Linked DNA regions of Endozoicomonas gorgoniicola. The protein of the gene in region 1 interacts with the protein of each later gene in a pairwise test. Links are inferred from orthologs where the notes say so. Each region holds a gene or a part of one and is shown in the gene's direction. Other genes may lie near its edges. The genes, in order: secB and NX722_RS01890.

What was found.
Region 2: the proteins of secB (region 1) and NX722_RS01890 interact in binary tests that used the Escherichia coli proteins (3 or more experiments, as listed by UniProt). The link is inferred for Endozoicomonas gorgoniicola from one-to-one orthologs.

The regions. Positions count from the first base shown.
Region 1 is NZ_JAPFCC010000001.1:6,056,418-6,071,772, forward strand. Bases 7,765-10,757 are described here. They hold secB (protein-export chaperone SecB), read left to right. Parts: upstream 7,765-9,019; coding sequence 9,020-9,496; downstream 9,497-10,757. Other genes in these bases: NX722_RS27250 (hypothetical protein), read left to right, coding at 7,765-8,111; NX722_RS27255 (rhodanese-like domain-containing protein), read left to right, coding at 8,207-8,623; grxC (glutaredoxin 3), read left to right, coding at 8,648-8,899; NX722_RS27270 (hypothetical protein), read right to left, coding at 9,489-9,734; ltrA (group II intron reverse transcriptase/maturase), read left to right, coding at 10,316-10,757. Outside these bases: NX722_RS29035 (putative adhesin), read left to right, coding at 1-324; fusA (elongation factor G), read right to left, coding at 399-2,435; NX722_RS27230 (ribonuclease Z), read left to right, coding at 2,593-3,570; NX722_RS27235 (hypothetical protein), read right to left, coding at 3,625-4,914; NX722_RS27240 (FKBP-type peptidyl-prolyl cis-trans isomerase), read left to right, coding at 5,096-5,716; gpmM (2,3-bisphosphoglycerate-independent phosphoglycerate mutase), read right to left, coding at 5,808-7,337; more of NX722_RS27250, read left to right, coding at 7,566-7,764; more of ltrA, read left to right, coding at 10,758-11,581; NX722_RS27280 (hypothetical protein), read right to left, coding at 11,662-11,814; ltrA (group II intron reverse transcriptase/maturase), read left to right, coding at 12,396-13,661; NX722_RS27290 (hypothetical protein), read right to left, coding at 13,766-14,719; pip (prolyl aminopeptidase), read left to right, coding at 14,933-15,355. UniProt on the Escherichia coli protein: One of the proteins required for the normal export of some preproteins out of the cell cytoplasm. It is a molecular chaperone that binds to a subset of precursor proteins, maintaining them in a translocation-competent state.
Region 2 is NZ_JAPFCC010000001.1:408,235-423,441, forward strand. Bases 8,430-11,274 are described here. They hold NX722_RS01890 (response regulator), read left to right. Parts: upstream 8,430-9,425; coding sequence 9,426-10,124; downstream 10,125-11,274. Other genes in these bases: NX722_RS01885 (IS110 family RNA-guided transposase), read left to right, coding at 8,430-8,901; NX722_RS01895 (ATP-binding protein), read left to right, coding at 10,177-11,274. Also shown: sodium:proton antiporter NhaD, read left to right, coding at 289-1,605; NX722_RS01870 (hypothetical protein), read right to left, coding at 2,080-2,676; NX722_RS01875 (efflux RND transporter permease subunit), read right to left, coding at 2,875-6,000; NX722_RS01880 (efflux RND transporter periplasmic adaptor subunit), read right to left, coding at 6,002-7,207; more of NX722_RS01885, read left to right, coding at 7,540-8,429; more of NX722_RS01895, read left to right, coding at 11,275-11,559; nfi (deoxyribonuclease V), read left to right, coding at 11,526-12,233; NX722_RS01905 (hypothetical protein), read left to right, coding at 12,196-12,816; NX722_RS01910 (CsgG/HfaB family protein), read right to left, coding at 12,874-14,058; NX722_RS01915 (DUF6844 domain-containing protein), read right to left, coding at 14,071-15,207. UniProt on the Escherichia coli protein: Response regulator member of the two-component regulatory system CpxA/CpxR which responds to envelope stress response by activating expression of downstream genes including cpxP, degP, dsbA and ppiA.

The DNA.
Region 1 (15,355 bases):
TTTTCCGAGATAGAGTGGGCTACGGAAAAGGCCTACAAGGATCTGTTTGTAAAATGCCGGGAACAGCAACCTTCGAGACCAGACAGGCACCCATTCCGTTTATACGATATTCTCACCCTTGAGCCCAGCCGTCGTTATTTTCGAATTCTAACGCTGCATGAAGTGATAGATCTGCTGAATAATTCCGGATACCGCTGTTATTCAAAAATACACTGTATATTTGATCGTATTCTTGTGCGGTCGGGGGGAGGGCCAAAACGACCCTTTAAATTGCATCAGCCAGAGGAAAGTGGCTCTGCTTTTGATGACTGGGTAGTAGTTTAGGCTAAAACTCATGCAAACCAGCCGACTAAACACGGTTCAATGTGAATAGTGACGGGTTTACATGAGTCTTCAGGTTATGCCTGCCAGGCTTTCGCCAACGCTTTCTGAATGGGTACCGGCACGCAGTCATAATGCGAGAACTGCATACTGTACTCACCATCACCGCCGGTCATGGATTTCAGCGTATTGCTGTAACCGGAAACATTGGCTAGTGGTGCCTGGGCATGCACGGTGACTTTCATATCCCGACCTGCATCAGTGCCTGTTACCATGCCCCGCTCACTGGCAAGGTGTCCCGTTACATCGCCCATTGCCTGGTTTGGAACTGTAATGTCCATTTCAACAAAGGGTTCCAGTACCACCGGGTCGGCTTTCTGGATCGCATCCAGAAAGGCTTTCTTGCCTGCAGCCACAAAAGCAATCTCTTTGGAGTCGACACTGTGGTGTTTGCCATCATAGACCACAACACGAATATCCTGCATGGGGTAGCCGGCAATGGCTCCTGACAGCATGACTTCACGAACACCTTTTTCTACGGCGGGTATGTATTGGGATGGAATAACGCCGCCCACGACTTCGCTGGCAAACTCAAAACCACTGCCTCTGGGCAAGGGTTCTATGCGCAGAAAGACTTCACCAAACTGACCGGAGCCGCCATTCTGCTTCTTGTGCCGATGATGCCCTTCGGCCTTGTCAAGAATGGTTTCGCGGTACGGAATGCTGGGTGCTGAAGTTGCCACTTCCAGACCATACACCTTAGCCATCTTTTCGATGGACAGTTGCAGGTGGGTTTCTCCCAGCCCTAACAGAACGGTTTCATTTTCCCGTTCCCGATGTTCAATGGTCAGGCTGGGGTCTTCGGCGATCAGACGGTGCAGAACCTCTGAAAGCTTCTGCTCATCACCCCGGTGCGCCGGAGAGATGGCGAGACTGGCCATGGAGGGTGGGAATTGCAGGTCACGCAGATGGTGATGGTCTTCATCGTGGGAATCGTGTAGTACTCCGTTAAAATACAGGCTGTCGATCTTGGCGACTGCACAGATATCTCCGGGGCTGGCTTCACTGACTTCTGTCGTTTTACTGCCCTGAAGCTTTAACAAATGCGCGATGCGAACCGGTTTACGGGTGTCGCCCAGGAAAATCTGGTCACCACTGCGAATTGTCCCCTGATGCACACGGAACACCCCCATCCGTCCAATGTAAGGGTCCATGGACACCTTGAAAATATGGGCAATGGTATGTAGCTCCGGGTCTGGAACTACTGAGACAGGGGTTGCGTTTTCTCCTTCTCCTTTTAAGAAAAGAGGCGGGTTGCCTTCCGAAGGCGTTGGCATAAGCTCACACAGAGTATGCAACAGATGTTCAATACCTGCTCCGGTTTCCGCTGAAGTGAAGCATACGGGAATCAGGTGGTCTTCGCGCAATGCCTGCTCAAAAGGATCATGCAGCTGATCTGGCTGCAGGCTTTCTTCCTGTTCCAGATACAGTTCCATTAACGCTTCGTCTACTTCTACTACCTGATCAATCAGCTGATCGTGGGCTTCGGTGACAGAGCTGAAAGCCGTCGGAGTGTCGTATTCCGGTGCAAAATAACAGTCAAGCATCCGGCTGCCGTCTTCTGATGGCAGATTAATGGGCAGGCACTGGCTGCCCAGCTGATCCTGGATATCCATCAACAGGGATTCCAGCTCAATCTCAGGCAGGTCACACTGGTTGATGATAATCAGGCCACATTTTTTATGTTCATGCATCTGCTCAAATGCCCGGCGGGTCACCGGCTCTATACCGTTTCGGGCATTAATGACCAGTGCCACCGATTCAACTGCGGGCAGAATGCTCATGGCACGGCCAAAGAAGTCAGGATATCCGGGAGTGTCGAGAAGGTTTACGTGGGTGTTAAAGTGATCAAACTGAAGAATGCTGGTTTCGAGAGAGTGTCCGGCGGCTTTTTCCTGGTCAGTAAAGTCCGATACCGTGTTTCCCCTGCTGACATTGCCTTTCTTATTGATGGCGCCGGAGGCATGCAGCAGGGTTTCCGCAAGTGCCGTTTTCCCGCTGCCAGCGTGACCCAACAGAGCTATGTTACGAATATGGTCGTTGAATGCGGCCATCTTGTATCCTCCCGGTCTCGATTAAGAATTGTTGTTCTTGCTTTCGAGTATATGTGTGTGTGATGTCGTTTACTTTGTCCCTGATCAATACTGAGTATTTATACGTGTTATGCTTTGATCTGGTGTGTTGAATTTGTGTGAAGGGAGGGGCTGATCAATGAGACTAACCTTTTTAGGCACTTCTGCTGGCGTCCCCACCCTGGAGCGAAACGTGACGGCACTGGCGCTGGCACTGGATGAGCAGAGAGAATGGTATCTGGTGGACTGCGGCGAAGGGACGCAGCACCGTTTGATGCGCAGTCGTTATACCCTCTCCGGTTTAAAAACGATCTTTATTACCCATGTTCACGGCGATCACATGTTTGGCCTGCCCGGATTGATCACAACAGCGAGCATGCAGGGACGCAAAGATCCGCTGACCATCTGCGCACCAGCCGGGGTTGAGAGTTTTGTGCGGCATGCCCTGCAATGTGCCGCTGTCACAGAGCTGCCCTTTTTGCTGACATTCAGGGCAACCGATGTGGAAGGCTTTGAATACCGTGATAGCGACTTTTCAGTGACTTCCCACGAACTGTCCCACCGGGTACCCAGCTTTGCGTATCGTTTTGCGGAATGCTGTCCTCCGTGCGCATTGGATCAGGATCGGCTCAATACTCTGGGCGTTCCCAGAGGGCCGCTATGGGGTAAGTTACAGGGCGGTCAGCCGGTGACTCTCGAAGATGGCCGGGTTATTGAGCCTGAGCAGGTTCGCCAGCCACCTCCGCCTGCCAGAGTCGCCGTTATTGGTGGCGATAATGACCAACCCGCCTTGCTTCATAAGGCATTGCAGGGGGCTCAGTTAATGGTTCACGAAGCGACCTTTACGGAAGACGTTTTTTATAAAGTCGGGCCGCAGTATATGCACAGTACGGCAAAGAGGGTGGCAGAAGTAGCAGAGGAGGCGCAGGTTAACCATGTCATTCTTACGCATTTCAGCGGTCGCTACAGGCGCTCACCAAAGCCGGGAGAGTATGGAGTCGAACTGTTGCGGGAAGAAGCGAAGCATTACTTTCACGGAACAGTCAGTCTGGCTGAAGACTGGGGGTGCTGGCAGCTTTACCGGGATGGAAAGCTGGAGCAGCTAAAGGATCATTGAGTCTTTCAGGTGAGTGTAGATATGGATGGGTGTCAGAACACCCCGTTTAACTCATTAGGGTTTAGCCGGTCTTTCAATAAGGTGAACCAATGCATCAGCAGTGCGCTGTTTAAGGGTGTCTTCAGGCACTCTCTTGAGCTGGAAGTTGTATATTTTGCCTTCACTGGCCACAAAAGCGTTCAGAGCAGGAACGGACTCATAAATGTCTTCGTGAGAACCAATCACATGAATATCAATGATGTCTGAAGCCTTATCATCACTTTGGAATTCATGCAGCAGTTTTTTCAAAACAGGTAACTGGTGGGTTATAGCCCTGACGAGTTGTTTTGCGCCATCAATGATCAGGATATTATCCACAGCATGTAACCAGCTGGCTCCTTGCTTGTTTTTATACAAATTCAGAGTATTGTCCCCGAGTTCATTATTCCGTTTGAATCCCTGATAGCGACCGATAATTTCTTCATCGGTCATATTCGGGAATGAATCCTTCATATCTTTTCTGAATTCTGCAGCTTCTGCCCGTTCTCGCTCTTTACGACTGCATTCATTACCAAAGCAGGGAGCTGGCGTTTTCGAAACAGCTCTTTTGGAGTAGAAACGATCTCCCACTATAAAGCCAAGTCCAAAAGAGCTGCCTGATGGCAGGTTTTTGTTTTTTCTCTGGTATGAATCATTGGTGAACGGGTATTTATGGACTGACTCCCATTTGCTAACAGGTTCAAAAGAAAAAGGTTTAGTCAGCAAGAGAATATCGTAAGTGGCCTTGAACAGGGTCAGGTGTGGTTTGTGATCAATTTCGCTGGCAAGCTGCAGCACAAAGTCCCGGTCACCGTAGCCATAAATAGACTCTTTAGTAATGGTGAGCCCATTGTCCGCAAAGACGCTGATAATGTTGATTTTCGCTTTTTCTTCACGTTCACGGGTTTTCTGAGGAGGAAACCGGACTGGGTGAGTGCCGTGAATGGTTTCATAGCCTGCTACCGCCATCACCATTGAAAACTCTGAGTCTGGCGCCTTTAATGCCGCTTCTTGTTTTAACCCGGATTGTACGGCCATCATTCTCCCGGTCAGCTTTTCTGCCATTCCGGGAAACTCCAGCTCAGGGTGATCTTTTTTGGTGTCTGCAATGTTACCCGCATAGCCATTGAATGCTTTATCTTTAGAAAACTCAACGGCTACAGAGGCGAGTGTCTCGTGACGGTCATTTTCAATGACTTTTACCAGCACCATAGAAGCACTGGCGTTTTCGCTGTAAAGCAGATAGGCGTATTTCTGGCCAGCCACAGCCAGGGGGCTGACCAGCAGCACAAATATGTACGAAAGTATTATTTTTTTGAACGTCATAGGTTCAACCCAGCTTTAGAGCGACAATGGGAAAAAGTAGCCCATTCGTACATAACTGCCAGAAAAGTTTTGATAACCCGGTCAGTATTCATCACCAGACACTATCTACCAGACACTATCTGTAACAGTCGTGCTACAATCTCCGGCTTTTGTGACAATCTCACCTTGAAGTGGAAATTTAATGTCTGAATACACAAGCGTTGAAGCTCGCGTAAGTTACGGTATTGGTCGCCAGATGGGCGACCAGCTGTCCAGTAACCCAATTGAAGGCCTGTCCATTGATGCCGTTCTGGCTGGACTGGCTGATTCCCTGAATGGTGCGCCAAGCGTTGTTGAGCCTTCTGCCCTGCAGGAAGCGTTCAACGAAATGCACAAGCGCATTCAGGCTAAAGAAGCTGAACAAGCTAAAGAGCTGTCTGCTGAAGGTGAGAAGTTTCTGGCTGAAAACGCCAGGCGTGATGAGGTAACCGTAACCGACTCCGGCCTGCAGTACGAAGTACTGGTTGCTGGCGATGCGAATGCTGAAAAGCCTGGCCAGACGTCTACTGTTAAAACTCACTACCACGGCATGCTGCTGGACGGTACGGTGTTTGATAGCTCTGTTGATCGTGGAGAGCCAATCGAGTTTCCGGTTAATGGTGTGATTGCTGGCTGGACTGAAGCTCTGCAGCTGATGACCGTAGGTTCCAAGTGGAAGCTGTTTATTCCTTACAACCTGGCTTACGGCGCTCAGGGTGCTGGTGGTGTTATTGGCCCATACGCGACTCTGGTCTTTGAAGTAGAGCTGCTGGCTGTTTCCTGATCCGGAAGTGGCTAGAGTAAAAAAAGCCATTGTGTTGTGAAACGCAATGGCTTTTTTTATCACAGGTTTTGGAAAAAGGTCATCTGTCGTCTTAAGCCAGCAGTGACTTGCCCGTCATCTCTTCAGGCTGAGGGATTTCCATCAGCTCCAGCAGTGTGGGTGCCAGGTCAGACAGAATACCGTTGTTCAGCTTGATGTCTTTGGAACCGAAGTAGATCAGAGGCACTTCTTCACAGGTGTGAGCGGTGTGGATGCCGCCGGTTGCCGGGTCAATCATTTGCTCAGCGTTGCCGTGGTCAGCAGTGATCAGGCACTGACCATCGACTTCTTTCAGGGCTTCCATCACTTTACCAACCGACTCATCAACCGCTTCAACGGCTTTAACAGCTGCTTCATAAACGCCGGTATGACCGACCATGTCGCAGTTGGCAAAGTTGCAGATAATCAGGTCGTGCTTGCCGCTCTTGATTTCAGCCACCAGTTTTTCAGTGACTTCCGGCGCTGACATTTCTGGCTGCAGGTCGTAGGTAGCTACCTTTGGAGAGTCAACCAGAACACGGGTTTCGCCTTCGTATGGGTTTTCACGACCGCCAGAGAAGAAGAAGGTCACGTGAGCGTACTTTTCAGTTTCAGCGATACGCAGCTGGGTCTTGCCCAGTTTTTCCATGTACTCGCCCAGAGTGTTAGGCAGAGAAAACGGCGGGTATGCACAGATGGTGTCGATATCGGCAGCGTACTGGGTCAGCATCACGAAACCCGCCACTTCAGGCGCTTTCTCACGCTGGAAACCTTCGAAGCCGCTTTCAACAAACGCACGGGTGATTTCACGGGCGCGGTCTGCACGGAAATTCATGAACATCAAAGCATCGCCATCGTTCACAGTGGCAGCGGTTTCACCGATAACGGTGGCTTTAACAAATTCGTCGTTTTCATCACGTTCGTAAGCCGCTTTCAGTCCTTCAACGGCATCTTTAGCGGTGAATTCAGCTTTGCCCAGGGTCATCAGGTCATAAGCTTCCTGAACACGTTCCCAGCGATTGTCACGGTCCATGGCGTAGTAACGGCCGATCAGGGAGGCGACACGACCAATGCCTTTGTCTTTCAGCAGGGCATCGGTTTTTGCCAGGGAATTTTCAGCACTGCGCGGCGGTGTGTCACGGCCATCCAGGAAAGCGTGAACGTATACTTCTTTAGCACCACGTTTTTCAGCCAGTTCAATCATGGCATTGATGTGGTCTTCGTGGCTGTGTACGCCGCCCGGAGACATCAGGCCCATGATATGAACCGCCTTGCCAGCCGCTACTGCCTTGTCGATGGTGCTGACAAACGCTTCGTTTTCGAAGAAGTCACCGTCCATGATGGACTTGGTGATACGGGTGAAGTCCTGGTAAACCACCCGACCGGCCCCCAGGTTCATGTGACCGACTTCCGAGTTACCCATCTGGCCTTCTGGCAGACCAACATCCATACCGGAACCGGAGATCAGGCTGTTTGGGAATTCAGCCATCAGCTGATCCATAACCGGCGTTTTAGCGGCATGGATTGCATTGAATTCGGTTGTTTCACGATGGCCATAGCCATCGAGAATGATCAGAGCTGTGGTTTTACGCTTGTCTGTCATGGGGAAAACCTTGGCAGTTTTGAAAAATGGTCGAAGTTTACCTGCTTTTGTAGGGGGTTTCAGCATCGTTTATTTATAAACAGTATAGTGATGATATGACGTGAAATAGTCTTGTTATTCATGGGGTTCACTGATAACCCCTGTTTTGTTTTTCTGCGAATGAACTTTCCTGTTGACTCAGTGTCTCTATAAACAGTTAAAGGACATTTCAACAAAAGGAAGAAAAACGTGGAACCAACATCTTCAACGGCTTCAGCAACTGCCGTTCATAGCAATCCATGCGAAAATCTGCCAGAACCAGCTTCTGAAGCGGAAAAGTCACCCGTTGCTTTCGGGTTGAATGTCAGAAAAGAGGCTGCTGACGTGAGTGCTTCTGTGAGAAAGCACTTACCAGACTCACTGATTGACCATGATTACTGCGCTTCCCGGACGTCGGCTGAAACAGGGGAGCAGTCATATATTCTGATACCTGTGACCCTGGTAACACCAGAATCAGCTCAGACTGAGAGTGGGCGAAAACAAGAGTCTGACATGCCATCATCCGCTGCTGTAAAAGACAGGCCATTGTCTTCATCACTGGACAGTTTTCCGGAATCGGATGACAATCCGTTTGATGCTGCTTTCAAGGCTGCTCAGTCTGAAGCAGGCAAAGAGCTGGAAAATCATAATAGAAGCGACGTAGCCCGCCTCGAGAGCCGTTATGGCCCTATTCTTAAGTCCCCTGAGCAAAAGAAATTGGAGCAAACTCTTTTTACTTCAACAACCAGGATGTGATTCATGTTTGCCACTCAATAACTCCCCCTATTACAAAACCATGTGTTCTGACTGTATAATCCCGCCTTTTCCGATTCAGAAAGACTGGTTAATTCATGGCTCAGCTACTCGAATTTATAGGCAATCACCCACTGCTGGTGGGTTCTCTGGTGGCACTGATCACGGCGCTGGTGTTCACTGAAATGCGCAAGGGTGGTCAAAACATCAGCTCTCAGCAACTGACTCAGCTGGTCAACCAGCAGGGTGCAATTGTCGTGGATGTTCGTGAAAAGGCCGACTACAACAAAGGTCACATTGTCGATTCCATCAGCATGCCGTTCGCCAAGGTTAAAGAGCGTGTGGCAGAACTGAATAAGCACAAAGATAAACCGGTTGTTATTATTGATGCACAGGGACAGCACGCTGGCATGGTTGGCAAACAGTTCAAAGAAGCCGGCCTGCAACAGGTTCTGCGCCTGCGTGGTGGTCTGAGTACCTGGACTGCCGATGGTTTGCCGCTAGTCAAAAAATAACAGAGTTATTTGAGGTATAAAGACATGAAACCTGTCACCATTTATATGTCAGCAACCTGCCCGTTTTGCCAAAGAGCAATGAGCCTGCTGGACAGTAAGGGAGTTAACTATCAGGCTGTCAGCGTTGATGGTCGTCCTGACGTTCGTCAGAAAATGACTCAGAAAGCCGGGCAAAGCTCGGTTCCTCAAATCTGGATCGGCGACACCCATGTTGGTGGTTGCGACGATCTGTTTGCACTGGAATCCGCTGATAAATTAAATGATTTGCTTGCCTGAGGCTTGAATTATTTTATGTCGTCCCCACTGATGGTGGGTAAGCAATTTTTAACACCTGTTTGCCAGCACTTATAACCAGGCTGCGCAGGCATTCCAACTTATAGTAGTAAGGAATTTATAATGGCTGAGAACCAGCAAGAGCAGCAGCCTCAGTTTGCACTGCAGCGTATCTATGTTAAGGACCTGTCCTTTGAATCCCCGAAATCTCCTGAGATGTTTCAGGCTCAGTGGCAGCCTGAAGTTAAGCTGGACCTGAACACCAGCAACCGTCAGCTGCAGGAAGATATGTTCGAAGTGGTTCTGGCCCTGACCATCACTGTTGAAAACGGTCCTGAAGACAACCGTGAAACCGCGTTTCTGGCTGAAGTTCAGCAGGCGGGCGTATTCCTGGTGAAAGGTCTGGCTGCTGAAGAACTGCACCGTACTCTGGGTGCGTTCTGCCCGAACATCCTGTTCCCTTACGCTCGTGAAGCCATCGACAACATGGTTTTGCGTGGCAGCTTCCCTCCGCTGATGCTGGCACCTGTAAACTTCGACGCCCTGTACCTGCAGGCGCGTGAGCAGGCTGAACAGAAAGAAACCACTACGGTTAACTGATTCTGTTCAGCCCGGCAGGTTGACACAGACTTGCTGTGCAGATGTTGAATACGAAAAGAACGGCTGGCTTTCGGGGTAGCCGTTTTTTTTGTTTGCCCAGCGAAGCGGGCAAACCCGTCAGGCTGAAAGAAGCCTGAGCCGCCCCGACTGAGGGGAAGGCAATCTGAATGGCAAGGGCGTAACTGGCCAACGGTTGGGTCTGAAGGAAGCCATAGGAAGTCAGAGGTACACAGCGCAAGCGAACCTGATTCGGCAGGTTGGGAGCGGCAAGCGTGCGAAATAGCGCAAAGCCCGATACTCAGTCAGTCCCAACTCTGTGCTTGAGGGTGGCATTTCTGACGGGGAACCGTTTAGTAACTGGGGAAGCCTGGCATCAATCTCTGAATCTCAGGGGCTGTTATCGCAAGAGGAAACTCAAGGGTAACAGTGGTGTGAGGTGGCAGATGATCCTGTAGTAGTGATGAAATTCCGGCCTGTGAAGGCGGGTAACCGTTCGGAGGGCAAAACCGGAATGACTACAGCCAGAGTGACTGTAGGGCATGTGTCGTCAAAAGCGGCAGATGTTGCGAAGGGGTGAAGCATTCTTAAAGAACAGTCAGACCGCAGGAATGATACTGTGAGCGCACAAGCTGCCTGACGAGGCAGGACATCTTTGGCTGGTGAGGTTGGGAACAATCCTGCTAAAAGAAAGAGCCGCGCTCGGGAGTAAAGGACAGGTAGCAGGTAGATTGCCTTGAGCCAGAACGCCTGTGAATGTCCATGAAGAATCCGGCCACAGTAGAAGGATGGCGCAATCTGTCTGTCGTGAGACAGTAACTGATGAGAGTATATTATAGCCTGTATGGGCGCTTGCTGACGATGGAAGCGCTTTACAACGGATTCAAAAAGGTATGGAAAGCGAAAGGTGCGGCCGGAATAGATGGGCAGAGCCTGAGCGACTACGCCTCGAATCTGCGTGGGAATCTTGAACAGTTACTGCTTGAATTGCGGGAAAAGCGCTACAAACCGCTACCGGTAAAGCGTGTAGAAATCGACAAAGAAGACGGTGGAAAGCGTCTGCTGGGAATCCCCGCAGTAAAAGACCGAATCGTCCAACAAGCACTTCTAAATATCCTGACCCCGATCTTTGATCCGGACTTCCACCCGTCCAGCTATGGGTACAGACCGAATCGAAGCTGCCATCAAGCCATTACCAAGGCGACCCTGTTCATACGAAAGTACGACAGACGCTGGGTGGTGGACATGGACTTGTCCAAATGCTTTGACCGACTCGACCACGAGTTAATTCTCAAGGCGTTCAGGCACAAAGTGGCAGATGGAAGCATCCTGAACCTGATCAGAATGTTCCTGAAAAGCGGGGTGATGGTTGGCTATCAACTGGAAGCCACGGAAACAGGCAGTCCACAGGGCGGAGTGATCAGTCCCTTAATCTCAAACGTCTATCTTGATGCGTTTGATCAGGAAATGATGCGACGCAAGCACAGGATTGTCCGCTATGCGGACGATATCCTGATTCTGTGTGGCTCCAAAGCAGCGGCAGAAAACGCTCTGAAAGTGGCGACCAAAGTACTGGAGCAAGACCTGAAACTGACGGTCAACCAGAATAAAACACACATAGCCCATAGCGGCGAGGGTGTGAAATTTCTGGGAGTTGAAATCCTGAGCAGCTATACGCGCATACAGGAAAAGAAGCTCAACGCACTGAAAGCAAAGGTAAAGCGAATCACGAAAAGGAATCGGGGAACGAACCTTGAAGGAGTAATCCGAGAACTGAACCCTGTGATACGAGGATTTGCTAATTACTTCAGGATAGCGAACTGTAGTCGTGAATTAAAACGGCTGACAGGATGGATGAGGCGCAGGCTGAGATGTTTACAACTGAAACAGTGGAAGAAACCAGCGAAGCTGCATCGTCGGCTGAAGCAACTGGGTTACAAGCCACCATTTAAGTACATCAAAATGCGTTCATGGAGAAATGCGTGCAGTCCCCTGTCGCATTTAGCCATGCCGAACAACTGGTTCAATGAGATAAAGTTGTTCAATTTGGAAGGCGTTAAAACGGGCGTTCTTGCCCCTTATTGTTAAGGGATAGAGAGTGCAGGAGCCGTGTACGAGGTCCGTACGCACGGTTCTGTGGGAAGGACGGGGCAATAGCCCCGCCTTACCTAATGTTTGCCCAGCGAAGCGGGCAAACCCGTCAGGCTGAAAGAAGCCTGAGCCGCCCCGACTGAGGGGAAGGCAATCTGAATGGCAAGGGCGTAACTGGCCAACGGTTGGGTCTGAAGGAAGCCATAGGAAGTCAGAGGTACACAGCGCAAGCGAACCTGATTCGGCAGGTTGGGAGCGGCAAGCGTGCGAAATAGCGCAAAGCCCGATACTCAGTCAGTCCCAACTCTGTGCTTGAGGGTGGCATTTCTGACAGGGAACCGTTTAGTAACTGGGGAAGCCTGGCATCAATCTCTGAATCTCAGGGGCTGTTATCGCAAGAGGAAACTCAAGGGTAACAGTGGTGTGAGGTGGCAGATGATCCTGTAGTAGTGATGAAATTCCGGCCTGTGAAGGCGGGTAACCGTTCGGAGGGCAAAACCGGAATGACTACAGCCAGAGTGACTGTAGGGCATGTGTCGTCAAAAGCGGCAGATGTTGCGAAGGGGTGAAGCATTCTTAAAGAACAGTCAGACCGCAGGAATGATACTGTGAGCGCACAAGCTGCCTGACGAGGCAGGACATCTTTGGCTGGTGAGGTTGGGAACAATCCTGCTAAAAGAAAGAGCCGCGCTCGGGAGTAAAGGACAGGTAGCAGGTAGATTGCCTTGAGCCAGAACGCCTGTGAATGTCCATGAAGAATCCGGCCACAGTAGAAGGATGGCGCAATCTGTCTGTCGTGAGACAGTAACTGATGAGAGTATATTATAGCCTGTATGGGCGCTTGCTGACGATGGAAGCGCTTTACAACGGATTCAAAAAGGTATGGAAAGCGAAAGGTGCGGCCGGAATAGATGGGCAGAGCCTGAGCGACTACGCCTCGAATCTGCGTGGGAATCTTGAACAGTTACTGCTTGAATTGCGGGAAAAGCGCTACAAACCGCTACCGGTAAAGCGTGTAGAAATCGACAAAGAAGACGGTGGAAAGCGTCTGCTGGGAATCCCCGCAGTAAAAGACCGAATCGTCCAACAAGCACTTCTAAATATCCTGACCCCGATCTTTGATCCGGACTTCCACCCGTCCAGCTATGGGTACAGACCGAATCGAAGCTGCCATCAAGCCATTACCAAGGCGACCCTGTTCATACGAAAGTACGACAGACGCTGGGTGGTGGACATGGACTTGTCCAAATGCTTTGACCGACTCGACCACGAGTTAATTCTCAAGGCGTTCAGGCACAAAGTGGCAGATGGAAGCATCCTGAACCTGATCAGAATGTTCCTGAAAAGCGGGGTGATGGTTGGCTATCAACTGGAAGCCACGGAAACAGGCAGTCCACAGGGCGGAGTGATCAGTCCCTTAATCTCAAACGTCTATCTTGATGCGTTTGATCAGGAAATGATGCGACGCAAGCACAGGATTGTCCGCTATGCGGACGATATCCTGATTCTGTGTGGCTCCAAAGCAGCGGCAGAAAACGCTCTGAAAGTGGCGACCAAAGTACTGGAGCAAGACCTGAAACTGACGGTCAACCAGAATAAAACACACATAGCCCATAGCGGCGAGGGTGTGAAATTTCTGGGAGTTGAAATCCTGAGCAGCTATACGCGCATACAGGAAAAGAAGCTCAACGCACTGAAAGCAAAGGTAAAGCGAATCACGAAAAGGAATCGGGGAACGAACCTTGAAGGAGTAATCCGAGAACTGAACCCTGTGATACGAGGATTTGCTAATTACTTCAGGATAGCGAACTGTAGTCGTGAATTAAAACGGCTGACAGGATGGATGAGGCGCAGGCTGAGATGTTTACAACTGAAACAGTGGAAGAAACCAGCGAAGCTGCATCGTCGGCTGAAGCAACTGGGTTACAAGCCACCATTTAAGTACATCAAAATGCGTTCATGGAGAAATGCGTGCAGTCCCCTGTCGCATTTAGCCATGCCGAACAACTGGTTCAATGAGATAAAGTTGTTCAATTTGGAAGGCGTTAAAACGGGCGTTCTTGCCCCTTATTGTTAAGGGATAGAGAGTGCAGGAGCCGTGTACGAGGTCCGTACGCACGGTTCTGTGGGAAGGACGGGGCAATAGCCCCGCCTTACCTAATGTAAGTAAAAGAGTCATTGTTAGTATTGCCATGAAGGCAACGGCAGGCTGTTAACCTGCCTGTCTCTGTTATCTCTATCCCAGGTGGCTGGGTTTCCACAGTCTTCGTCCGGTCTGCACATACCAGTGAACCACTGGAAAGCAATCGCCAGCGAATGCGAGATAAGCATAATGGTATTGCCTGATGAATCCAGAGTTGTGGAAATGATTCCCATGGGCGACAGAAACAGAGAGCAGGCACCGGTGTGAGGTGTCGCAGCGAACTGCATAAGGGTGGTATTGTCAGCCTGATGAGTCACCGGGTGTAGTTTTCTCAGGTCGCCCGACGGGCCGTATCTGGAATACACCATATGGTTGAGTGGCTGCTGATCAGGCCTGTAAATGCTAAGGGCTCCAAGATGCTGGCTTGTAGTGATAGACGATGTGAAAAGGGATGATGACTGTAAGCTGGTCAGCAGCCCTCTGCGAAAGCTGGTATCGAGCAGTCCACTCAAAACACCTGTGAAACTGTGTGCACCATCCAACCACAAAGGAGCGTGTGATAGCCGGGTGCTATCAAGGCAGGATGCCAGCTGGATGAGGTCTGACTGGCTATCAAGTGCCATGTGTTGAGAGGGGTAATTTCCTTCATGGGCGAGGTAGCCTGCCCCTCTTTCGTAATCGTAAACCCGAACGGTGCTTTCAGGTTGCAGGCGCCAGCCCAGTCGGCTGACTTGCCTGATGTCGGCACCAACGGCTGTGCTTCCCCCGGGGAAATCAATGGCACGCACCATCAGGGTGTTGCTGCCAGTAGCCAGTACACTGGTTCTGATCAGGGATTCAAGCTGAATGCCTGTTTGCTGAGAGGGGATTCGTGCCAGCCAGATCCAGCCGTTCAGCAGGCGTTGCAAAGAAGCTATTTCTGACTGTGAAAGCACTGGTGAAGGCAGCAATGAGAGCGCAAGGAAAATAATGAGAACATGCTTTTTTAACATTTCTGGAACGTCTCTGTTCTGATTTAATCATTCTTTACAGGTTCTTCAGGCAAGCTTAGTGTTCATCCGGCATTCGTCCACTTTGATTTGCGTGCGTTGAGGTTTAGTGGTTTTCTCTGTCGCTTTGACTTCTACTGAGCAGGTTTTCAGGGTATGTTTTAAGAATGGTTGACTTGACAGTTTGTGACCATAGTCGCATTTGAAGGAATACCCATGCATACGCTCTACCCTGCCATCAAACCTTACACCACCCATTTTCTGAAAGTGGATAAGCTTCATGAACTGTATGTAGAAGAAAGTGGTAGCCCGAATGGCATTCCGGTTCTGTTTATTCATGGTGGTCCCGGGGCAGGGAGTACAGAAAAGTCCCGGCGCTTTTTTGATCCGGAAAAATACCGAATTATTGTTTTCGACCAGCGCGGCTGTGGCCATTCCAGACCGCACCTGGAACTGAAAGACAACACCACTCAGCATCTGGTTGAGGATATTGAAAAGATTCGCACCTTTCTCAAAGTAGACAGCTGGGTGCTGTTTGGGGGTTCCTGGGGATCGACTCTGGCACTGGTCTATGCCCAGGCTCATCCGGCAAAGGTCAGAGGGTTGATTCTGCGCGGTATCTTTCTTGCCCGGCAGCAG
Region 2 (15,207 bases), 5.6 Mb from region 1 along the record:
TGGAATAAGAGCGTACGCCTGACGAGTTGGTACGGAAACTGAGAACAAAAACGAATTAAAACAGCGTCGTATATAGTCTACTGACTGTTAGAAAATTCTATTTATATCGTTCTGTATAAATCATCGCTCTGTTTTTCCTGCTTTAACGACGGTATTCTGTTTTTAATTCGGTAAAAATATATAAGGTTACAATTGATGAATATAGGGTGCAGAACCAGGTCTGCCTCAGCAGCCGCGTTAGCGATTTCTTTCCCACAGATAACCTGGGCTGCAGATGATTTGTTAAGAGTGACAACCCATCCTGTGGCATGGGTCTGTGTCGTTATTTTTGTTATCGCTTACATCGCCGTTATGGCGGAAGAGAAAATCCACCTGCGTAAATCCAAGCCGGTCATACTGGCTGCAGGACTGATCTGGGCCCTGATTGCCTGGCTGGCGAAAGAGCAGGGGGTTGCGCACAGTGACCTGTCACAGGCAGTCATGCATGACCTGGAAGAGTACGCGGCGATGTTTCTGTTCCTGCTGGTGGCGATGACGTATATCAACGCCATGGAAGAACGACATGTGTTTGCCAGCCTGCGCTCCTGGCTGGTACAGAAAGGGTTTAATTTCAGGCAATTGTTCTGGGTAACAGGGGTTCTGGCGTTTTTTATCTCCCCGATAGCCGATAACCTGACGACTGCGTTGTTGATGGGAGCGGTGATCATGGCTGTGGGACAGAAAGATGTGCGCTTTATCTCTCTGGCAATGGTTAATGTCGTCGTCGCATCGAATGCAGGTGGAGCTTTCAGCCCCTTTGGGGATATTACCACGCTGATGGTATGGCAGGCGGGTAAAGTCGAATTCGCGCAGTTTTTTACACTGTTTATTCCCTCGGTTGTGAATTTCCTGCTGCCGGCAATGATTATGAGTGCTTTTGTCAGTACAGGGCAGCCGCTTCCGATTAAGGATCAGATATCTATTCGACCGGGCGGGTTGGTGATATGCATCTTGTTTTTGCTAACCATTGCTATTGCAGTTTCCTTTGAACACTTCCTTGGTCTGCCTCCGTTTATGGGGATGATGACCGGACTGGCGCTGTTGATGTTTTATACCTACTTCCTCAACCTGAAGGGATTAACCAGCAGCAAGCTCTTTCCATCCGGTATGCATAATTATGAAAACCTCGACGTGTTCCAGCGGGTGGCTCGTGCCGAGTGGGATACGCTGCTGTTCTTCTTTGGTGTTATTTTCTCGGTAGGTGGGCTTCGATACCTTGGCTATCTGGAAGTGGTATCCGAGTTAATGTACAACGGTATAGGCGAGAGTTGGACAAACATTGCTGCCGGTGTGATTTCAGCCATTGTTGATAACATTCCGGTGATGTTTGCAATTCTTGGTATGAACCCACAAATGGATACTTTCCAGTGGTTGCTGATTACCCTGACTGCCGGTGTGGGGGGGAGTTTGTTATCAGTGGGTTCTGCTGCGGGTGTCGCCCTGATGGGAACGTCTAAAGGGCATTACACCTTCCTGTCTCACCTGCGCTGGAGCTGGGTGATTGCCCTTGGTTATATTGCCAGTATTCTTGCCCACTTCCTGCTGAATGGCGAGTCGTTTATCTAAGCAGGTAAACGACATAAGGAGTGCATTGGCCAGTGGTTCTGATGTTGACAATTGCATCGTAGCGCTGGCCAGGCTTAAGGTTCCGACTTTGTTTATGGAGTGAGAGAGACAGCCTGGACATATCAATATTGTATTGTCTGAACCTGTCGGCATGGGGCTTTGAGTCTGGTGTAAAACTGACCACGAGAGATTCCCCTGTGCTGTTTACAACGACGGAACCTCTGATGGGTTCATAGCGGCAGTTCAGATTGTTACTGATGCTGCAACCCGAAAGCAGCAAGCTGGCAATCATTGTTATCGCGTACAGTTTCGAATGGCAGCGTCTGTTTTCCCTCATAACTTCCCTCTCAGCTGATATCCATTTTGTTTATATCTGATTATCTCCTGCCTTTGCCCTGATGTATATGTACCGAGTGTATAAGGGTTACACCTTGAAGTGAGTGGTAATGGCACCGCTGGCTCGATAAAGGCTGTCTACATTAGGTTGCATCGTGGACATCCAGGCGCGACAGACGCATATTGGACCGAAAGGAAAAGAAACAGGTTTGCTGACAAAGATATTACAGCTATGGTTGGTGAAAGGTAATGAATCCAGTCAAACAAGGAATAGCTTTTTGGTTGGCAACCGGGGCAAACAGATAGATTATGACAAATGCTGATAGTACCGCTTTTGGTTCTTTTACTGTAACAAGGCCGGAAGCGCTTCACTGACCATTGAGTTTCTTTTTTTTGCAGGTTCATTTTGAAGATTTGCGTTGAGAACTTTATAAGTTCTTCTGAGATCGTATTTATTTCACAGTTGATTTCTTCAATCGAATTAGCAGCTTGATTATATTCATAACCTTTTGATTTACCGAATGGTGCAATGCCCCATTGACCTTTATCCGACACGCAAAAAGAAAATACATACTCATCTTGAGAATTTTTTGGTAATTTCAATAGCGAGAAAGGAAGTGTATCAAACACCTTTGCACTCTTGACCAGTATTGCTTCTATATTTTCATCGCTAAGCTCCATGGCACTCAGGGAACTACAGCAAAGAAACATTACAAGAATAAGTTTTTTCAACATCGCTTTATTACCTGATGGTTTTTAACAATAGCCCTCTATGCTAGATCAAATTGGGGGATAGGGTGGGAGGTAGTGGTGGCCTGAAGATTCGCCCCTCTAAAGGTTTGTCGTTACCGGTGTTTGTCAACAAAGTTGTCCCGTCATTCCTGCACAGGCAGGAATGACGATGTTCTGATTAGCTTTCTGCTACCGCTTTGGTTAGCTGTTAGCCTTATCCGGGTTGAAATGTTCGCGCAGTCGCTGCAACAGGAAGTAGAACACAGGTATTAGCAAAATACCGATTACGGTGGCGGCGATCATACCGGACATGACCGTTGTACCAATGATTTTGCGGCTGGCTGCGCCAGCGCCGCTGGCAAATACCAGGGGCAATACACCCAGGATAAACGACAGGGCTGTCATCAGTACCGCACGGAAACGCAGAGCAGCTGCATCAGCCGCAGCATCCAGAATACTCTTGCCCTGCTGGCGTTGAACCATAGAAAATTCAACGATCAGGATCGCGGTTTTAGCGGCAATACCAAACAGCAGGACAATACCAATCTGGGCGTAAATATCATTGGCCATTTCCGGAGCGAAGGTGCGGAACAGGTTAATACCGGCAAAAGCACCAAAGGCAGCCACAGGGACCGCACTGATAATCGCCAGTGGCATGGTCCAGCTTTCATACTGGGCGACCAGGAACAGGTAGACAAACAGAAACGCCAGACTGAACAACAGGGGTGCCAGGTTGCCTGCTTCGATTTCCTGCAAACTCTGACCAGACCAGGAGTAGGTGTAACCCTCTGGCAGTGTTTTGGCAATTTCCTCCATCGCGACGATAGCGTCACCCGAACTCAGACCCGCTGCAGCCTGACCACTGACGTTCGCGGAACGGAACATATTGTAGTGCTTAAGACTGTTTGGCCCCAGAACAGGGCTCAGGGTGGCAACGGTCGTCAGAGGTACCATTTCACCTTTGTTATTACGAACAAAGAACCGGCTCAGGTCGGCTGGCCCGGTACGGTATTCACTTTCAGCCTGTAAACGCACCTGATAGGAGCGACCGAACTTACTGAAATCGTTAATGTAGGCAGAGCCCAGCTGGGTTTGCAGTGTCATAAAGATTTCAGACAGTGCTATACCCTGTGCCTTGGCCTTGTCACGGTCAATATCCAGATAATACTGGGGAATATTGGCGCGCCAGGTGCTGAATACACGATTCAGGCGAGGGTCCTGGTTAGCCTGATAAATCAGACCATTAAGAACCTGCCCCAGCTCTTGTGCTGAGCGTCCCCTGGTATCCTGCAGGCGGAAGTCAAAGCCACCGGAGGAACCAAGACCGGGAATGGGTGGGAATACAAAGGCCATGGCCTGGGCTTCAGGCAGGCTCCATACCATGCCCTGAATTCTCTGGAGAATGGCAGACTGGTGTTGGTCCGGGTCAGGGCGCTCACTCCAGTCGTTCAGGTTGACAATGGCCATGCCACCATTAGAGCCTGAGCCAGAGAAGATACTGAAGCCGGAAACGGTAATCACACTTTTAACATCCTTGTCAGTACGGATCATGTTGGTGATTTTTTTCATGACCTCCTCGGTACGGTTCACCGAAGCAGCATCTGGCAGCTGAACGTCAAGTACCACAAAGCCCTGGTCTTCATTAGGGACAAAGCCAGTAGGGGTAGCCTTGAACAGGTAGCCAGTGCTGCCAATCAGGATGGCAAACAGGCCAATGCCTAATACAGAGCGGCGCAACAGCAGGGTTACCCAGCTTTTGTACCCTCCGGTCATCTTGTGGATGAATACATCCAGTGGTTTCAACCAGGCGACATGTCCCATTGACTCTTTTTTCAGCAGAGTGGCACACAGCGCAGGGCTCAGGGTCAGGGCATTGATGGAGGAGATAAGCACCGCTACGGAGATGGTCACGGCAAACTGGGAGTACAGACCACCGGTAATGCCCGGCATAAAGCCAACGGGTACAAACACCGCCAGCAGTACCAGAGTGGTAGCAACAATCGGGCCGGCTACTTCTTTCATGGCCTTGCTGGTTGCCGCTTTCGGGTCCATGCCTTCTTTGGTGATCAGGCGCTCAACGTTCTCAATAACAACAATGGCGTCGTCTACTACAACACCTATCGCCAGTACCAGACCAAACAGGGTAATGGTATTGATAGAGAAACCCAGCACCAGCATGACCGCGAAAGTACCGATCAGGGACACTGGAATGGCAATGGCTGGAATCAGGGTGGCACGCCAGTTCTGCAGGAACAGGAACACCACCAGAATAACCAGCAGTACCGCCTGGAACAGGGTATTCACCACTTCACTGATGGAGGCATCGATGAATTTGGTGGTGTCGAAGGCGATCTCGTATTTGACACCGTCCGGAAAGTTTACAGACAGCTCTTTAACGGCCTTTTTTATGTCCGCAGCAACACTCATCGCATTCGCGGCAGGCTGCTGGTAAATCACCAGGAAGGCAGTATCGGTGTTGTTGAAACGGGATGTGCCAGTGTAGCTTTGAGCCCCAAGCTCGACACGGGCAACGTCTTTCAGACGGATAATGGTGCCATCCGGACGGGCTCGAACGATGATATTCTCAAAATCCGGCTCTTCGACAAGACGCCCCTTGGTTTTGATGGTGTAGGTGAACATCTGGTCCGGTACATTGGGTCCCTGACCTAACTGCCCCGCTGCCACAATGGTGTTCTGTTCCCGCATGACTGCTGCAACATCAGAAGTGGTAACGTCCAGGGCAGCCATGCGTTCCGGGTTCAGCCAGACACGCATACTGTAGATCTGGGCGCCCAGAATGTTGGCGTCAGCGACACCGTCAACCCGGGCCAGACTATCTTTCAGGTAGTTATTGGCATAGTTGTTCAGGAATATGCTGTCATATTCCGGGCGGTCAGAAATCAGGTTGATACCCAGCAACATATTGGACGACTGCTTTCGCACCCGCACACCCGTACGACGCACGTCTTCTGGCAGAAGAGGTTGGGCTACGGCAACACGGTTCTGGACATTTACCATCGCTATGTCCTGGTCGATGCCGGACTTGAAGGTAACGGTGATCGTTGCGGAGCCTTCGTCGGCAGAGGACTCCATGTAGATCATGTCTTCCACACCATTGATATTATCTTCGAGCGGGCGAATGACAGCCTCTTCAATGGTTTCCGCATCAGCACCCGGATAGCTGGCACTGACGTTTATCTGGGGTGGTGTGATACTCGGAAACATTGCCACGGGCAACGCATTAAGGGCTATCAGACCGACCAGTGTGATGACTATCGATATGACAAAAGCAAACTTGGGCCTGTTAATAAAGAATTGACTGAACATCTCAATTACCCTGCTGAGTCTGAGTGTCGGTCTGAGCTGGCATCATGATAGCGCCACTTTCCGGGTCGAGGGTGACCCGATTTGGCTGAACCTTCACGCCGGGGCGAACTTTCTGCAGACCTTCCACGATGATCTGCTCACCGGCTTTCAGACCGCTGTTAACCACCCAGAACGGGCCCATGCGTCGTCCCATTTCGACCTGACGGGTTTCTACCTCGTTGTCACTGTTGACCACCAGTACAAAGCGACCGCTCTGATTTTCCTGGATGGCAGACTGAGGCACTACGGGACGATCCTGTTTGATGCGGCTCTCGGCGATCAGGGTCACGTACATGCCGGGAACAATAATGCCATGGGGGTTAGGGAACTGGGCACGAAGGGTCAGGGTGCCGGTGGTCTGGTCAACCTGAGTGTCCGCAAAATTGAAGACGCCGGGCTGATCGTATTCTGAGCCGTTTGGCAGGCGCAGACGCATATCGAAATTGCCGCTGTCTGTGCGTTCTCCCCCTGTATCCTGGAGATAATCGACCAGCATGCGCTCACCGACCTGGAAGGTGACGTACATAGGGTCAACGGTGGTCAGGGTAGCGAGAGAACCGGAAGATGGGCCGACCAGGTTGCCAACGCTCTGAGTGGCACGACCAATCTGACCGGCAAATGGCGCATAGATATGGGTATAGCCAAGGTTCAGCTTGGCGGTTTCCAAACCGGCTTCTGCTGCCTGAACGGCGGCTTCGGCACGTGCCTGATTGCTGGTCTGTGTATCGAGATTAGCCTGACTGATATGACCTTTCTGGAACAGGTCCTTGCTGCGTTGAAGGTCTTTGACAGCCTTGATTCGTTCGGCCTTGGCGCTGGCAACGTTGGCTTCAGCTTTTTTCAGGGCTGCTTCGTAAGGTTTTGGGTCAATCTCAAACAGTAGCTGACCATTTTTGACATTTTGTCCTTCTATGAAATCACGCCGGGTCAGAAAACCTTCAACCCTTGCACGCAGGTCTACGGTTTTAACGGCTTCGGTGCGGGCAACGAATTCGTGATAGTCTCCAACGGGTTGCCGGGTAACGTCAATCACAGAAACGGCAGGTGCTGGCATCTGTCCCTGTTGTTGTGGTTGTTGATCACAACCGGTCAGCGCAAATAAAGATGCGATGAGGAAGCCAACCGACAATAATTGCCGCTGGCGGATATTTGAAATGATCGATTTCATTGACTGCTCCGGTCGGAAGAAACAGAAGGGTTTGCGAGCTTTGTGATGAGTGGCAAATGTGTTTTGAGTTTAGCGGACTAGCCCGCCCGGCGGGCACACAACCCAGAGTAACTCTTAGCTGCCAACCTCAATTCTTCGTCCTACGATAAGGAAGGAGGCATATCCGAGCCAGAGACCGAACGCACACTGGTGCTCTTGCCCGAAGTTTAGCGTGGTCGGGAGGCTGGCGACCGCATCACTGATGACGCCTGGCGATCTCGTTCAGAAGACTGCATATGATCGACAGCCCCATACCCGGATATGCCTTCGTTCAGTAGTGTAGGAACGCAGTCATGAAACACAACCCAAATCCGGCTAAAGTTCAAAAGCGGATATCTGGCCATCTAAAAACCGTGAACCTCTATGCTGCAGGCATTGATATTGGTTCAGAGTTCCACTTTGTTGCTGTCCCTAAAGAGCTCGATGAACAGTCGGTTCGGTCTTTTGCCTGCTTTACCTCTGATCTCGAAATGATGACTCAATGGCTCGTGAAAATCGGAATTACGACCGTGGTCATGGAGTCTACCGGAATCTATTGGATTCCCGCTTTCGAAATGCTTGAAGAGCACGGCCTTGACGTCAAACTGGTGAATGCTCGTCATGTTAAAAACGTCCCTGGTCGTAAAAGTGATGTGCAGGACTGTCAGTGGTTACAACAACTGCATACTCATGGCCTGCTTGAGGGAGCTTTTCGCCCTGAAGATCAGGTGTGTGCCTTGCGTGCCTATATGCGTCAGCGTGAAACCCTGATCCGTTACCGGGCGTCGCACATACAGCACATGCAGAAAGCTTTACGGCAAATGAACCTGTTGTTGGACAATGTCGTTGCGGATATCACTGGCAAAACGGGGATGGGTATCATTCTCTCCATTCTCGCGGGAGAGCGTGACCCAGAGGTACTGGCCAAACACCGGGACTCTCATTGTAAAAAATCAGAGAAAGTCATTGCTAAGTCACTGCATGGGCATTACCGGGTGGAACACCTATTTGCCTTAAAGCAGTCTGTTGAGCTTTATGATTTTTACGAAAAGCAAATTGAAGCTTGTGACAAGGCATTGGAAGACCAGTTGAACCAGTTTGATGATAAGTCCGAGAGTATCTCTCTGCCTGCAAAACGCAAATCAGCCAGCGCCCCTGCTTTTGATGTAAGAACTCACCTTTACCGGGTGACAGGGGTAGATCTGACATCGATTGAGGGAATAGAGGAAAATACCGCCCTGAAGGTAGTTTCTGAAATTGGTACAGACATGAGTCGCTGGCCGACAGTGAAGCACTTTTGTTCCTGGCTGGGACTGAGCCCGGGAAACAAGATATCAGGAGGCAAAGTGTTGAGCAGCAAGACCAAAAGAATCCCTAACCGGGCCGCTTCTGCTCTGCGTATGGCTGCACTGACTCTGGTGAGTTCGAAAAGTGCGCTGGGAGCCTATTATCGTCGAATGAGAAGTAAGCTGGGGGCACCAAAAGCGATTACAGCGACTGCACATAAACTTGCCCGGCTGATTTACAGCATGCTGAAAAACGGCTCAGAGTACGTAGATAGAGGTCAGGATTACTACGAGGAGCAATACCGTGACCGAGTCATTAAAAACATGAGAAAGCGCGCTGAAGACATGGGTTACAAACTGGTCGAAATTGAAACAGCCTCACCATCTTGACTCTATGCAAATAACTAGTCCCGAAGGAGTTACTCAGAAGCAGCCGGCCTGTGAGGGAAAGCAGGCTGTCAGGCTGACTGAGTTATTTCCCACTTTGGACGTGGATTCTACCTGTTCAAAGAAACACCTAGTAGTAGATCGGCTGAGTTTTACAAGTAATTGACGCAATGTCATTGGTGCCAATGGGTTTAATCATGATAAACCATCCATTTACAGGACTCTTACCGATTCTAACCGCCCAATATAGATCAGCAGCCATACACTTAAGCCCACTCTGAATCAGCTTTCAGGCGTTTGAGCCTGATTCAGAATGGTATGTACGATTTTGTAACTGCACTGTCAGTTAAAATCCAATATGATACCGGCAGGTTCAAGTGCATTGACCGGTAGCATATTGTCAAATTTCCCTGTTACCCTGAGCTGTACTTTAACCCCGACGTACCCCCGCCGGGGTCTTTTTTATCTGGCGTAACTGCACGATTGGCAGTTGCTCTTTGCTCATGGTTGTCTGGATGGAGTATCAAATGAGTAGCGACAGCGTAAAACTTCTTTTGATAGACGATGATGTCGAATTATGTGAGTTGCTGATCGAATATCTGGCCACAGAAGGTTATGACGTAAAGGCAGTTCACGATGGAGAATCGGGTGTGCTTTCTGCACTGTCCGGTGAATACCAGCTGGTGTTGCTGGATGTCACCCTGCCGAAACTGAACGGCTTTGATGTGCTGAAAAAAATTCGCCAGACTTCTGATATCCCTGTTCTCATGCTGACTGCCCGTGGCGATGATGTCGACCGTATCATTGGCCTGGAGTTTGGCGCAGACGATTATCTGCCGAAACCTTATAACCATCGCGAACTGGTCGCCCGTATCAAGGCGATTATGCGTCGTGGTCGCCCCCAGGCGACTGACAGCAACCCAAGAACCCTGAGTATTGACGACATCACACTGAATCTGGCGAATCGTGAAGCCACTATTCATGGTGAGGTACTGGAGCTGACGGCCACGGAGTTTATGGTGCTGAAAGCCCTGATCGAAAAAGCGGGTGAGCTGATCTCCCGTGATGAACTGACCCAGATTGCCCTGAATCGCCGTCTGACCCTGTATGATCGCGCCATCGATATGCACGTGAGCAACGTTCGTAAAAAGATTGGTACCCGCGCTGACGGATCCGCACGCATTAAAACAGTGCGTGGGGCTGGTTATTTCTATATCCGCCCCTGAGGAATCATGGGCGATAAGCACGTTTGCAGTACCTGATTGAATGAAAGCTCAAATGCACAAAATGCTGGTCTGGCCATTTCGCAGTTTATTCTGGAAACTATTCTTATGGTTCTGGCTGACCATGGTGTCAATGATGGTGGCGCTGGTAGTAGCCGTTGCCATTACGTTTGACCCTGCGGATTTCCTGTCTGAACGAAGAGCCCTGTTTCGGGAGCTGGAAGTGGCTTCCCGGCAGGTTGAACGAATGGCAGCCGGCTGGTCGACCAGTCTTTCTATAAGACAGTTGCCTGGTAGTTATTATTATCTTTTTGCCCCTGATGGTGAACCTGTCGGGCAACCGGTAGTCCCTGCTGAAGTTCAGTTCGCTTACCGCAAAACCCATGACCGGCGGGAGCCGGTTATCACGTTCCGCAGTGGTGTTGTTGCGGTAGGGCCACGCAAAATCTGGATTGATCGTACTCCCTTTGATCTTTACCTCACCAAAGAGATGCCTCGCCTGGTACACTGGCGGGTCAAGAAAGTGTTTGTACAGCAGTGGCATCTGGTCATCATTGCTCTTGGGGTCAGCTTCCTGTTGAGCATCATGCTGGCGCGCTATCTGGTAGTCCCCATACGACAACTACAGGGTACATCACGCCGACTGGCTCAGGGTGACCTGGCTGCCAGAGTGGCTCAGGTTGTTCGTGAACGACGGGATGAGCTGGGTGAGTTTGGTCGTGACTTTAACCACATGGCTGAACAGCTTGAGTCGCTTATAAACGACAAAGAGCGATTACTCAGGGATGTGTCCCATGAATTACGTTCGCCTCTGACCCGGTTGCAACTGTCACTGGCGCTGGCCCGTCGGAAATCGCCGGATGCAGAATCTGAACATGGTCGTATTGAGCGCGAAATCGAACGTCTGGACCAGATGATCGGAGAAATTATCCGCTTCTCCCGTATTCAGAATGGTGTAACAGACCTGGCCTGGGAGCCGGTACCACTTCATGCACTGATTGAAGGCATTGTTGACGATGCCGACTTTGAAGCTCAGGCTCAGGATAAGTCGGTGGTGACAACAGAACTGCTGGATATTGAAATCAACGGTATAAAAGACTGGCTGGGCAGCGCCATTGAAAACATGGTGCGCAATGCCATTCGTTTCACGCCACAGGACAGCCGTGTGGAAGTGGCTCTGAAGAAGCACAAGCGCTATGCCATTGTCACCGTCAGAGACTTTGGACCGGGTATTCCGGAAGGTGCTCTGGATTCGCTGTTTGAGCCGTTCTTCAGGGTGGACGACACTCGTGGTAAAGAGAATGATGGCTTTGGGCTGGGAACGTCCATTGCGATGGGGGCTGTGAAAAATCATGGCGGTACCATTACAGCAAGGAACGTTCATCCGGGCCTGGAGGTCACCATTTGTTTACCTTTGAATCACAAGGTCGTTGCCTGACGGTTGCCGAAGCCAGGGAGTGGCAACAGGAAATGGCCGGGCAGATTGTCTGCCGGGATGAGGTTAGAGATGTCCACACGGTGGCCGGTGTGGACGTCGGCTTTGAAGAAAATGGCTCTGTGACCAGGGCGGCAGTCGCCGTCCTTGATTTCCTGACATTGCAGCTGGTGGATTTTACCATTGCCCGGCTGCCCACCTGTATGCCCTACATTCCGGGGCTGTTATCTTTTCGTGAAAGCCCTGCCGTTCTGGCTGCCCTGCAGCAGCTGACTGTGCAGCCAGACCTTTTGTTATGCGACGGACAGGGCAGGGCGCATCCCCGGCGATTTGGCGTAGCGTGCCATGTTGGTCTGTTGTCCGGTATTCCTTCCATTGGTGTTGCCAAACAGAGACTCTGTGGGGAACATGACACTTTGCCTGTTGAAAAAAACAGTATCGTTGCGTTGATGGACGATCAGCAAACCATTGGTTACGTTTTACGCAGTCGCACCGGCATCAAACCTCTGTATGTTAGTATTGGACACAGGATTTCTCTGACATCCGCTATGTACTTTGTGCAGGAAAGTCTTGCCGGTTACAAACTGCCTGAACCCATTCGCTGGGCTGACGGGTTAGCATCAAATCGAGGGAAAATCGTTGAAAAAGCTAGTCGGATTCTGGAGCGTTCCATTTAACCTTTCGCTGGCGCTGGTATTTTCGCTGCTGGCTATGTTCGCCGGGTGTTCGCAATCCCGGTCAGTAACACTTACCTCTGAGGAGTTGCAGGCTCTGGTTGACCAGAAATTTATGTCGCCACAGATTCGTAATTTGAAGGTATTGCCGCCCATTGTGAATGTTCAGCTCTATCTGGAAACCCCAAAACTGACGCTTCATGGTGATTACCAGGCGATTGGTTTCCAGTTCAGGGGAACGCTGGATGCTGATGTTTTCAGTAACTATCTGGACGGAGGCGTCACCGATCCTGTTCCTTTCCAGGTAGAAGGCATTGCCAACCTGGAATACAGGCCGGACGACCGGGCTTTCTTTTTCTCAAACATTCTGCTGGAGAAGGCACATATCGATCTGGACATTGCCATGATCGAGACACTGATGATTGACCAGCTGAAGAAAGCCCTCAGGCAGGAACTGGGTAGCTTGCCGATCATCCCTCTTGATGATGGGGATGCGCTGTACCGTAAGCTTGGTAGCCTGCCTGCTGCGGTGAGGGTGGAGCAGGGTAAGGTGGTGATTACTCCGAAAGTATCTGAAGGTTCGTGAAAGGGAAGCAAAAGCCCCGCATAACACAGGGCTGTTCGTGCAAATCAGGAAGCTGTATTAAAGAATAACGCCACCAGACTCTGGTACAACAACATTACTTTTGGGGGCGGGAGAAGCTGGCTGCTTTTTAACGGGTTGGGTAATAGCGCTGCCAGGGCGGGCAATAAACCCCGGCTGGATAGTACCCAAGTCACCTTCCACCACCCTGGCGTAGGCCATTTTCGCTTCGACACGGGTGACCTTAACCGTCGCTACTCTGGTTTCAGTCTGTCCTAGTGGTTCATTGGTGTAGGGGTCAATCATCACTTCACCAAGGGCGTATATTTTAAAATAGCTGCCATCCCGGATAGTCTTGCCACCCTGGTTCAGAATCACCTGACCATTACTGGACGCAACCACGCGCAGTGGATAGATGTTCTCCAGCAACTCCCCGGAGATTTTTTTGCCTGTTGCTACCGACGCCTGCTCAAGACTGCCGACGTTGTTAAGCGTTACCGAGACGGTATCAGACCATTTGATCTGGCGGGTAGGTACTGCGATTACCTGGTAGCGGACTCTGGCGGAAGTGCGAACATGGTTTTCCTTCTCACCGGTCAGGGCTACCGAGGTTGACCAGCGATGAACGCCAGCCTTTTCAATGCTGCCCACCACAATGTAGTCCAGACCCAGCACTTGCCCGAGGCGTGCTTTTTCAGCCACCGAAACATCATCACTTTGCCAGAGTGATTTTTCTGCCCGGTATTCCTTTTCATGTTCACGATCCAGCACGGCAAAGCGACGACTTTGTACTAACTGCTCCTGCACCTGTCGTGTGACCATCTTGCGGAATTCTTTCCCGCCGGTGAATGGCAGTACCGCGATTCGACGACGGTTGTCGCTGGGAAGGCCGGGAGCCTTGTATTGATGTACTTCCACATTCAGGTTGACAGTGCAGCCTTTTGCAGTGCATTCACTGTTGGTAACACGATAGCCCGCCACCTGTCCCCTGGCTTTAAGGTTGGTTCCCTGGCTGATTTCAATCCGGGTTTCACTCTCTCCGTTCACCCTTGACTGTCCCGTGGCAGTGGTTTGCTGACTATTAATGTCCGTGCCATGAACCTGTCTGACTGCTTGAACCAGCCCCTGTTCAATGGCTGATTCCTGTGTGAGCCCTGTACCCTGCACCTGTACGGTTACCACTTCTGCCAGTAAAGGGGAGCAGGTACAGAGTGCCAGAAGGGCGGCAGCAATTTTATGTTTCATAACAAACTCCGTTTAAAAATCGCTGTCATCCATAATAAAAGCACTGGATGCCCGGTTACCTGATGAGTTTTTTTGTGTCGGTGTTGCAGCTGCTGGCTTTGTTGCTGAAGGCGTTTTGTGAGCTTTAAAGGTTCTCAGAGCCTGTTCACGCTTAGGGTGCCAAGCTAATACGACGCCATTGATTTCCCGGTTAGAAACCGGGTGTGTTTCTGACCACTTTTTGGCTTCGTAGATTCCCACCAGTCCTTTGACCTCTGACTGCATTTTGGACATGGCTTTGGTTTCTCTGAGGATAGTGGTCACGGTTTCCTTGAGCGTCTCATTAGACTGATTGACTCTGGCTACTGTGACTTTCTGCTTCCCCTTGTTAGTGTTACTTTCTGTAAAACCATTCAGGTTGTAGGCTTCAGCAAAGTGAGACATAGCATCGTTGTAGGCTTCGATATACGAAAACTCCCGGTTATCGGCACACTCTTCATAATCTGCCGGATTGCAGCTGTTGCCTGCCTGTGAGAAGGACAGCAAGACTGGATAGCCCTCTTCATCCCGGAACAGGCGCAGACCGTACTCATACATCAGGTTTGGCTCGTTAGCTTCCAGATAGTCTTCAATATTGACGCCCCTCCTGTTTTCATCCGGTGTGATAACACCTTTACTACTGCGTAATTCGGTCAGGATGTTTTTCATTTTTACGGATGTCTTCATCACAACAGCGACTGCGGTCTTACCATTCACATCGGTGGTTTCAAAAGTGTTGGTGATCATGGCACCGCTCAGGTCACCATAGGACCGGGTCTTGACCCCTTTGGTGAAGGCTTGCTTCAGCATGGTTTTGCGCTTTTCAAGGGGGGCTGCTTTATACTCGGCGGGATCAATGCCCTGTTCTTCCAGTTTTGAGTCCAGCACGGCATGGCTGTAGGCAGCTACTTTGTTCAGCAGGCTTTCAGCTGAACTTTGTGCCTGCAATTCGTCCGGGGTAAATTCGGGGAGTGCGCTGGTTTTAAAGCTTTCTTTGATGATGTCGCTGGACACCTGGGCATAGAGTTGCCTCAGAAAGTTTTCCCTGGCTTTGTTTTGTGCCTCCTGGTAGGCAATAACCCTTGCGTCCCCCCAGTCTGGTGAGGTGGAACTGACTGAAACCAGGGCTTT